3 regions of the Streptomyces lydicamycinicus genome follow, and region 1 is predicted to be linked to each of the others. Evidence: riboswitches for the same ligand, from Rfam matches in the RefSeq annotation. Region 1 holds a riboswitch; each other region holds the start of a gene.

What was found. Region 1 has a riboswitch for S-adenosylmethionine ahead of thrC (threonine synthase). Riboswitches for the same ligand answer to the same signal wherever they lie in the genome.
Region 2: linked by a shared signal. The riboswitch ahead of TU31_RS26750 (amino acid ABC transporter permease) and the one ahead of thrC (threonine synthase) in region 1 are both predicted to bind S-adenosylmethionine.
Region 3: linked by a shared signal. The riboswitch ahead of TU31_RS33975 (aminotransferase class V-fold PLP-dependent enzyme) and the one ahead of thrC (threonine synthase) in region 1 are both predicted to bind S-adenosylmethionine.

The regions. Positions count from the first base shown of each region.
Region 1 covers NZ_BBNO01000001.1:102,027-105,295, reverse strand. The annotation lists gene TU31_RS00475 (MoaD/ThiS family protein) at 52-330, opposite strand; gene thrC (threonine synthase) at 414-1,697, opposite strand; SAM riboswitch class I at 1,715-1,875, opposite strand; gene TU31_RS00465 (glucosyl-3-phosphoglycerate synthase) at 2,047-3,009, shown strand; gene TU31_RS00460 (alpha,alpha-trehalose-phosphate synthase (UDP-forming)) at 3,098-3,269, shown strand, end outside.
Region 2 covers NZ_BBNO01000008.1:89,891-93,159, reverse strand. The annotation lists gene TU31_RS26760 (luciferase domain-containing protein) at 1-296, shown strand, start outside; gene TU31_RS26755 (DUF6640 family protein) at 420-926, shown strand; SAM riboswitch class IV at 1,168-1,276, shown strand; gene TU31_RS26750 (amino acid ABC transporter permease) at 1,620-2,669, shown strand; gene TU31_RS26745 (amino acid ABC transporter ATP-binding protein) at 2,666-3,269, shown strand, end outside.
Region 3 covers NZ_BBNO01000012.1:42,629-45,897, reverse strand. The annotation lists gene TU31_RS33975 (aminotransferase class V-fold PLP-dependent enzyme) at 1-1,213, opposite strand, end outside; SAM riboswitch class IV at 1,383-1,500, opposite strand; gene trpD (anthranilate phosphoribosyltransferase) at 1,592-2,656, opposite strand; gene qcrB (cytochrome bc1 complex cytochrome b subunit) at 2,797-3,269, opposite strand, start outside.

The sequences.
Region 1 (3,269 bases):
TTTCTGGCGGACGGGGCAATTCCGGTCATGCAGGAGAAGAGTTGGCGCAAATCAGCAGCCGCCGGCCACCGCCGGAATGATCGAGATGCCCGCGCCGTCCGGGGTGGGCGTCTCCAGGCCCTGCTCGAAGCGCACATCGTCGTCGTTGACGTACACGTTCACGAAGCGGCGCAGCTTGCCGGCGTCGTCCAGCACACGGGCCGCGATGCCCTGGTGGTTCTGCTCCAGGTCGGCGATCACCTCGGAGAGGGTCGCGCCCTCGGCGGGGACCTCGGCCTGGCCACCGGTGTACGTGCGGAGGATGGTGGGGATGCGGACCTTGACGCTCATGGTTCTGCCTTCCAGGGGTACGGAGTACGAGTTCGTGGGCCGGTCGCGGCCTCGTCCGCCGTATGCCGGACGGGCCGGCGGACTCAGCGGGCCAGGCCGGCCGCGCGGAACGCGTCCAGGTTCGGACGGATCGTGGCCGTGGGCCCGGAGGTCGGGGCGACCGCGTCGAGTGTCTTGAGGCCGTCACCCGTGTTCAGGACGACGGTGGTCAGGGACGGGTCGAGCACGCCGTCCTCGATCAGCTTCTTGGTCACGCCGACGGTCACACCGCCCGCGGTCTCCGCGAAGATGCCTTCCGTCCTGGCCAGCAGCTTGATCGCGTCCACGACCTGCTCGTCGTTGACATCGTCCACGGCACCGCCCGTACGGCGCGCGATGTCGAGCACGTACGGCCCGTCGGCCGGGTTGCCGATGGCGAGAGACTTGGCGATGGTGTTCGGCTTTTGGGGCCGTACGACGTCGTGGCCCGCCTTGAAGGCCGCCGACACCGGCGAGCAGCCCTCCGCCTGGGCGCCGAAGATCTTGTACGGCTTGTCCTCGACCAGGCCGAGGGCGATCAGCTCCTTGAGCCCCTTGTCGATCTTGGTGAGCTGCGAGCCGGACGCGATCGGGATGACGATCTGGTCCGGGAGCCGCCAGCCGAGCTGCTCGCAGATCTCGTACGCGAGCGTCTTGGAGCCCTCGCCGTAGTACGGCCGCAGATTGACGTTGACGAAGCCCCAGCCCTCGCCCAGCGGGTCGCCGATGAGCTCGGAGCAGAAGCGGTTGACGTCGTCGTAGTTGCCCTCGATGCCGACCAGGTCACCGCCGTAGACCGCGGCCATGACGACCTTGCCGGCCTCCAGGTCGTGCGGGATGAACACGCAGGACTGGAATCCGGCGCGGCGCGCCGCGGCGCCGACCGCACCGGCGAGGTTGCCGGTGGAGGAGCAGGAGAGGGTGGTGAAGCCGAAGGCGCGGGCGGCCTCGACGGCGATCGCCACGACGCGGTCCTTGAAGGAGTGCGTCGGGTTGCCGGAGTCGTCCTTGACGTACAGACCGCCGGTGACGCCCAGCTCACGGGCGAGGTTGTCGGCCTTGACGAGCTTGGTGAAGCCCGGGTTGAGATTGGGCTTGTCGGCCACGTCGGTGGGGACGGGCAGCAGCGGGGCGTAGCGCCAGATGTTGTTCGGGCCGGCCTCGATCTGCTTCCGCAGGCCCTCGGGGTCGCCGCTCGGCAGGTCGTATGCGACTTCGAGCGGCCCGAAACATTCCTGGCACGCGAAGATCGGGCCGAGCGGGAAGCGCTGTCCGCACTCGCGGCAGGACAGAGCTGCGGCGGGGCCCAGAGCGACGGTGGGGGTGTTTTCGGTGACTTGCACAGCCATGGAGGCGAGGCCCTTTCTCCTCATCTTCCTCGCGGCGAATCTCGCCACGAGACGGATTTGGCACCTTCCCTAGCCGGGAGCCTCACGCGCGCGGGACGTCAGCGTCCTGGCGGCAAGACCGGCTGGAGGGTTGCCGGGGCTTCAACGGGCCGTATCCCTCTGCCCCTCTGGATGAGCGGTATGGCGCTGGGCTGAACCCAGGCGTTTGTGGCGCGGGGACCCCGACATGCGACGGTCATCCGCGTTGTTCAAGACTGTAACCGAAGGCACTGACAGTTGAGATAGTCGTCCGAACCGCGAGATGGATCACACAGGCCGCTGATCGGGCGGCGACCGAGGAGTCGTAAACGTGCTGGAAGAGGTCGAGAGCTGGCTGACCAGCCACTCCTGGTCCGCCGCTGACCGTCCGCTGGGGCAGCTGCTGGAGGCGAAGCGCCAGACGGGCCGTACGGTCAGTGTCGTCCTGCCCGCGCTCGACGAGGAGGCCACGGTCGGGGCGATCGTGGCGGTGATCCGTGCCGAGCTGATGACCGAGACCGTTCCCCTGGTCGACGAGCTGGTGGTGCTGGACTCCGGCTCCACCGACCGCACCGCCGAGGTCGCGGCGGCGGCCGGCGCCCGGGTCGTCTCCCGCGACAGCGTCCTCCCCCGCCTGCCCGCGCTGCCCGGCAAGGGCGAGGTGCTCTGGCGCTCCCTCCTGGCCACCACCGGCGACATCATCTGCTTCATCGACGCCGACCTGCGCGAATTCTCCGCCGCCTTCGTTTCCGGGATCGTCGGCCCGCTGCTGACGGACCCGGACATCCAGTTCGTGAAGGCGATGTACGACCGTCCGCTGGAGACCGGCGACGAGGGTGCCGGGGCCGGCCAGGGCGGCCGGGTCACCGAGCTGGTCGCCCGCCCGCTCCTCAACCTCCACTGGCCGCAGCTGGCCGGCTTCGTCCAGCCCCTGGGCGGCGAGTACGCGGCCCGCCGCGCCCTCCTGGAACGGCTGCCGTTCCCGGTCGGCTACGGCGTGGAGCTCGGCCTGCTCGTCGACTCCCTGCACACCGTCGGCCTCGACGCGCTCGCCCAGGTCGACGTCGGCGTGCGCAAACACCGCCACCAGGACGGCCAGGCCCTCGGCCGGATGGCCGCCGCGATCTACCGCACCGCCCAACTACGCCTGACCCGCGGCCACTTGGTCCGCCCCCGCCTCACCCAGTTCGACCGCGGCGACGAGGGCTTCGTCCCCCGCACCACGGACGTGGACACCGAGGAACGCCCCCCGATGGCCGAAATCCCGGAGTACGCGGAGCGGCGGGCGGCGTGAGCGCACCGAGCGCCGGGCGCGCCGCCCGCGCCGCCCCTTGACCGCTTCCGTACGTTTGCGCGGATCTGTGGCGGGTTACTTTCGCGACATGGTCTCCGAGCGCAGTGCGGTGCAAGCAGGTGCTGAGGTTCTTGTCGCGTCCAATCGCGGGCCGGTGTCCTATGGCCTGGCGGAGGACGGGGCGCTGATTGCCAAGCGAGGTGGTGGCGGGCTGGTGTCGGGGCTTTCCGCTATTGGGCCCGAGACCGACGCGGTGTGGG
Region 2 (3,269 bases), on a different contig from region 1:
TCGACGGCGCGCCTCCCGCCCCGGGGGCGGTGCTGATGCCGCCGAACGCCGACGAGGAATTCACGCATGTGCACGCCGACGGCAGTCTCCATCTGGCGCTGGACCCGGCCGACCATGCCGCCTTCTTGGCCTCCGGCTGGGGAGAGAAGCACCCGCTCTACGACCTCGGCATCAACGTCGTGATGCTCTACGCCCCGCGAGACCGGACCGAACTGGAGGTGGCCAAGCAGGTCATCACCGCCTCCTATGCCTACGCGACCGGCCGGGCGCCGATGTCCGACGCCGCCGCGGCCTGACACCGCGCCGTCCTCCGCCCCCGCTCCCGACCTCTTCCCGAGCCGGTCGGGCATGCCGGCCCTCCTGGGCTTCCCAGGCCGGCCGTGCCCGGCCGGCCCGAACGAGACGAAAGGCCGCTTCCGATGCGCAACTCCCTCTCTTCCACGCCTGCTTCCGGCGGAGCGCCCCCCCAGTCCGTCATCCCTTCACGTGCGGTGATCGGCAAGGCGATGCTCTCGCTGGTCGCCGTCTTCACCGGTGTTTCGCCCTACATCGCCGACTGGAACGAAACGCACGTCCTCAACCCGCTCTGGCCCGCACACGCCAAGTTCCACAACGGTCAGACGATGGCCATGGGGACCCTCCTCGCCCTGGCCACGCTGTACTTCGTCTGGCGCCGCCGGGGCGATGCGGGTTCCAACCTGCGCGCCGCGGTCGTTCTCGCCGGCCTGTACTGGGTCAGCCAGGCGCTGGCCATCTTCTATCCGGGTGCCGCTTACTTCGACCCGCAGTTCGACAAGCCCGACATGTACGTCGCCGGTCTGCCGGTGCAGGCGGTCATCGAGATCGTCGCTCTGGCCCTCATCGGGGGCGCGGTCCTGCTCTCGCGTCCGGCGCCGGGCTCCGGTGTGCCGGAGAACAGCAACTGACCACCCGCCCACCCGTGTGCCCGGCCAGCTATGAGCAACTATCCAAATGTGTCCGGTAGTTGGGCGAGGTGCGCCGGGCCGGTGTGGAGGGAACCGGCAGCCATGGTGCGGCCTGTGCCGCTACCTGGTGATCCAGCACATCCAGTGTCGATGTGGACCGTCCCGACTCGGTTTGTCGTCCCACAGGTCGGGCAGGCTTTGACAACCATGTCCGAGATCTGTCTAACTTACGCCGCAGATCGGTCATGAGTGTCAGCGACAAGCCCTGGCTTGCTGACCGGCAACCCTCGCGCCGCGGTGGGGTGCCCCAGGTGACGACCGGACCGGAAGCCTTTCGGTAAGCGCGAGGCCCCCATGGGGCTGGAACAGTGACGGTGACGGAATGTACGCAGCTCTGGAGACGGCCGCATGGCGGCGTCGCGGCTGCCTGCTGCTGTGCGCGAACCGGACGGTCGACCTGCTCCGCGTCAACAGCGCACTGTGTACCGGCACTTGCACCTGCCGTGCCTTCTGCCGAGGCTGACGGCTCTCTGAACCTCTGATGCCACCGCTGTCGCGGTGTGCACCCTTCCTGCCCAGCCCCCGTACCACGTGCCGCGTGTCCCGTGCGCATCGTCACGCAGAGTCCTGACGGCTCTGCGGTGCCGTCGCGGCATCCGTGGTCCGGGGTGTCCGAATTCGCTGGAGCCCTCCATGAGTGAATCCCCTGGCGCTGTGGTGTCCCTCGCCTCAGCGCCTCCTGCCGAAGACACCCCCGAGCCCGCCTCCGAGCCTCGTACCGCACGCCCTGCCGGAACCGAACGGCCGGGCGATGACACCGCACCGCGGCCACTGGCGGCACAGCGGGTGCTGCCGCAGCGCCGACCAGGTCGCTGGATCGCCACGGCGATCGTGCTGGTGCTGGTCGCCCAGATCGCCCACGGACTGGTGACCAACCCCTTCTATCAGTGGGACCGGTTCCAGTACTGGTTCCTGCGCCCGACGATCCTCGACGGTCTGCTCATCACCCTCGAAGTGACGGCGTACAGCGCCGTGCTCGGTCTGCTCGGCGGGATCCTGGTGGCCCTGGGCAGGCTCTCCCGGAGCCCGGTGCTGCGGGCGGTCAGCTGGACCTACACATGGCTGTTCCGTTCGGTTCCGCTGATCGTGGTGCTGCTGTTCCTCTACAACTTCAGCGCGCTGTACAAGACGCTGAGCCTCGGAGTTCCGTTCGGCCCCGCCTTCTTCACCTTCGACGAGTCCCGGCTCGCCACCGACATCGTCGTCGCGGTCGTCGGACTCAGCCTGAACGAGGCGGCGTACGCGTCCGAGGTGGTGCGGAGCGGCATCCTCGCGGTCGACCAGGGGCAGCACGAGGCGGCATCGGCACTCGGTCTGCCGAGGAGCTACCAGTTCACGAAGATCGTCTTCCCGCAGGCGCTGCGGTCCATCACCCCGAACTACGTCAATCTGCTGATCAATCTGATCAAGAGCACCTCGCTCGTCTTCTACGTGTCGCTGCTCGATCTCTTCGGCTCCGCGCAGAGCATGGGCAGCACCTACCCGGGTGACATCGTCCCGCTGTTGCTGGTCGCCACCGTCTGGTACCTGATCCTCACGAGTGCGGTCTCCGTCGTCCAGTTCTACGTCGAGCGGTACTTCTCCCGGGGCGCGACGCGCACCCTTCCGCCGACGCCGTTGCAGAAGGTGCGGACGGGTCTGCGTGATCTGCGGGCGCGAGCCCGGAGGGAGGCGGCGATATGACCACCGAGACTGCTGAGAGCACCGAGCTGACTGAGATCACCGACACCACCGACACCACCGAGATACGGCCTGCCGCGGTCGAGGTGCACGGCGTGCACAAGTGGTATGGCGGCCACCGGGTGCTGGACGGCGTCGAGTTGACCGTGCGGCCGGGCGAGGTCACCGTGATTCTCGGGCCGTCCGGGTCAGGCAAGTCCACCCTGCTGCGGGTGATCAACCACCTGGAGAAGCCCGAGGTCGGGTACGTCAGCGTGAACGGTGAGCTGATCGGCGTACGCCGGCACGGCGAGCGCAGCGAGGCGGGGGTCCGCCCGGCCGCGGGCCGGGGGAGGCTCAAGGAGCTGAGCGAACGGGTCATCCTGGGCCAGCGCAGCCGGATCGGCTTCGTCTTCCAGAACTTCAACCTCTTCCCGCACCTGACCGCGCTGGACAACGTGGCCGCCGCTCCCGTGGCCACCGGGAAGCTGACCAAGCCCGAGGCCCGGGAACTGGCCCGCGAACTGCTCGGCCGGGTGGGCCTGGCCGACAAGGCCGGCGCCTATCCGCGACAGCTGTCCGGCGGCCAGCAGCAGAGGGTGGCCATCGCCCGCGCCCTCGCCC
Region 3 (3,269 bases), on a different contig from region 1:
GGGCCGCGTCGGGGGCGCCGCACTCGCCGGGGTCCTGGGGGGCGCTGCCCAGGAGGGTGCGGACGAGGGGGTGGGCGCAGAAGAGGCCGTCGCGGACGCCGATGCCGTACTCCGCGGAGAGGGCGGCCGCGAAGTGCGAGCTGTTCCAGCCTTCGACGACGAAGGAGAGGACGCCCACGCGTGCGGCGTCGTCGCCGAAGAGGGAGAGCACGGTGACCTCGGGTACCTCGGCCAGGCCCGTGCGGAGGCGGGCGATCAGCTCCTGTTCGCGGGCGACCAGGCCCTCGAAGCCGGCCTCGGTGAGCGCCCGGCAGGCCGAGGCGATGGCGTAGGCGCCGATGACGTTGGGCGAACCGGCCTCGTGCCGGGCCGCGGTGGTGTGCCACTCGACGTCCACCCCGCCGTCGGGGCGGCGGGAGACCTTGCGGCTGGCGCCGCCGCCGGCCAGGTACGGGGCGGCGTCCCGCAGCCAGTCCGCGCGGCCGGCCAGCACCCCGGCGCCGAACGGCGCATAGAGCTTGTGTCCGGAGAAGGCGACCCAGTCCACGTCCAGCTCACCGAGGTCCACCGGGTGGTGCGGCACGAGCTGCGCCGCGTCCAGCACGATCCGGGCGCCGTGGGCGTGCGCGGCGGCCGCCAGCTCCCGCACCGGCCACAGCTCACCGGTCACATTCGACGCACCGGTCACGCAGACCAGCGCCGGGCCGTAGGGCTCGCGCGCGGCCAGCGCCTTCTCCAGGGTGTCCACGGCCTGCTGCGGGGTCCGGGGCGCGTTGAGGTAGGTCACCGTGACGTCGGGGCGCTGCTCCCACGGCAGCAGCGAGGCGTGGTGCTCGGTCTCGAAGACGAACACCCGGGTGTTCTCGGGGAGTACGGCCGCGAGCAGGTTCAGCGAGTCGGTGGTGGAGCGGGTGAAGACGGCCTGGTCCTCGGTGCGGCAGCCGAGGAACTCCTCGATCGTGCGGCGGCTGTTCTCGAAGAGGTCGGTGGACAGCTGCGAGAGGTATCCGGCGCCGCGGTGCACGCTGCCGTAGTACGGGGCGTAGGCCGCCACGTCGTCCCAGACCCGCTGGAGCGCGGGGGCGCTGGCGGCGTAGTCCAGCGCGGCGTAGTCGACCTCGCCGCCGGTCACGAGCGGGACGAGGACATCCCGGCCGAGAACCGGCAGCGGGGCACAAACGGAACGGTCGGCGGCAACGGCGGAACCAGACATGGCGAACTCCCGTAAGAGGTAAGCGAATTCGCTGCGGGCGGGGGCGCGAAGGCGCGCCGGGGCACCGCGGCGGGAAAAGAAAAAGGGATGCGGAAAAGGGGCCGTCGGGCCCTATCGCATTCGCTGATTCACGGAAGTTCTCCCTCGGGGACCAGGATCCCTGGCGAGGGATCCGCGCTTGCCGCAGACCTCGCTGCCTACGGCCTGGTCATCACCCGGGGCACCCCGCCACGGAAGGAGGGTTGCCGGACAGCGGGCCGGGGCCTGCATCGCTGTCACTCGTGACCTGGGCAGAATCATGCCACACGGGCAAAGAGGCGCAAGGCCCGGTCCGTATGACGGACTGAGCCCTGCGTCACACCCTGCGTCACCGTGCGCTCATGTGTTGCTGGCCGCCACCCAGCGCTCCAGCACCCGCTTGGCCGCCCCGGAGTCGATCGAGGCGGCGGCCCGCTCGATCCCGGCCCGGATCTGCTCGGCCAGCGGAGCGTCCGCCGGCTCCAGCGCGACCAGCGCCGCCGCGGAGTTCAGCAGTACCGCGTCGCGCACCGGGCCGGTCTCCCCGTCCAGCAGCCGGCGGGCCACATCCGCGTTGTACGAGGCGTCCGCCCCGCGCAGCGCCTCCACCGGCACCAGGGGGATGCCCACGTCCCGGGGGTCGAAGGACTCCTCGCGCACCGTGCCGTCCCGGACGATCCACACCCGGGAGGTCGCGGTCGTGGTCAGCTCGTCCAGGCCGTCGTCGCCGCGGAACACCAGCGCCGACGAGCCGCGCTCGGCGAGCACCCCGGCCAGGATCGGTGCCATCCGGGCGTCCGCGACACCGGTCGCCTGGGCGCGGACCTTCGCGGGGTTGGTCAGCGGGCCGAGCACATTGAAGGTCGTACGGATGCCGAGCTGGGCCCGCGCGTTGGCGACATGCCGCAGTGAGGGGTGGAACTTCACCGCGAAGCAGAAGGTGATGCCCGCTTCCCGGGCGACCTCGGTGACCCGCTGCGGGGTGAGGTCGAGATTGACCCCGAGCTTCTCCAGGACGTCGGAGGCGCCGCTGGCCGAGGAGGCGGCGCGGTTGCCGTGCTTGACGACCTTGGCGCCGGTGCCGGCGACCACGATCGAGGACATCGTGGAGATGTTGACGGTCTTGGCGCCGTCGCCGCCGGTGCCGACGATGTCGACACTGGGCCCGGGGACCTCGATCAGCCGGGCGTGCTCGTACATGGTGCGGACGAGTCCGGAGATCTCCGCGACGGTCTCGCCCTTGGCGCGCAGGGCCACCGCGAACCCGGCGATCTGGGCGTCGCCGGCCTCGCCCCGCATGATCTTGTCCATCGCCCAGGCGGTGTCGTCCGCGCTGAGGTCACGGCCGGCGAGCAGGGCGTTGAGGAGCTCCGGCCAGGTCTGGGCCGCCACGCTGTCGCCGCCAACCGGGGTCACAACGTTCATGGTCCACTCTCCTGGATTGTCTCCTGCTTATGCCGTCACCCTATCGAGCCGCCGGGCACGCCGGAGGGCCCCGTCCGATCATCGGACGGGGCCCTCTGGGTGGCGTACTACCTACGGTGCGCTAGGAAGCGCTGCGGTGATCAGTGGTGGCCGTGGCCGCTGGTGATCTCCTTGTACTCCTCGACCGTGGCCTTCGGGATGACGTTGTCCTCGCCGTAGTAGGCCTTGGAGAGCTTGGCGCGCAGCTTCTGCGAACGCGACAGCTTGCGCTCCACACCGTTCTCGTCGACCTCCGGGCCCAGCTCGAGCGGCGCGGGCTGCTCGTGCTGCGTGAGCAGGTGCAGCTGCTCCTGGTCGAGCGGCTCGTGGACCTCGATGAACTCACCGTGCGGCAGGCGCTTGATGATGCCGGACTCGCGACCGTGCAGCACCTTCTCCTTGTCGCGCCGCTGGAGCCCCAGGCAGATCCGCTTGGTGGCGATGAAGGCCAGCACCGGTCCGACGAAGAACGCGATCCGCACGAACCAGGTGATCGAGTTGATCGACAGGTGGAAGTGCGTCGCCCACAGGTCGTTACCGCCACCGATCAGCATCACGAAGTACGCGACGAGCC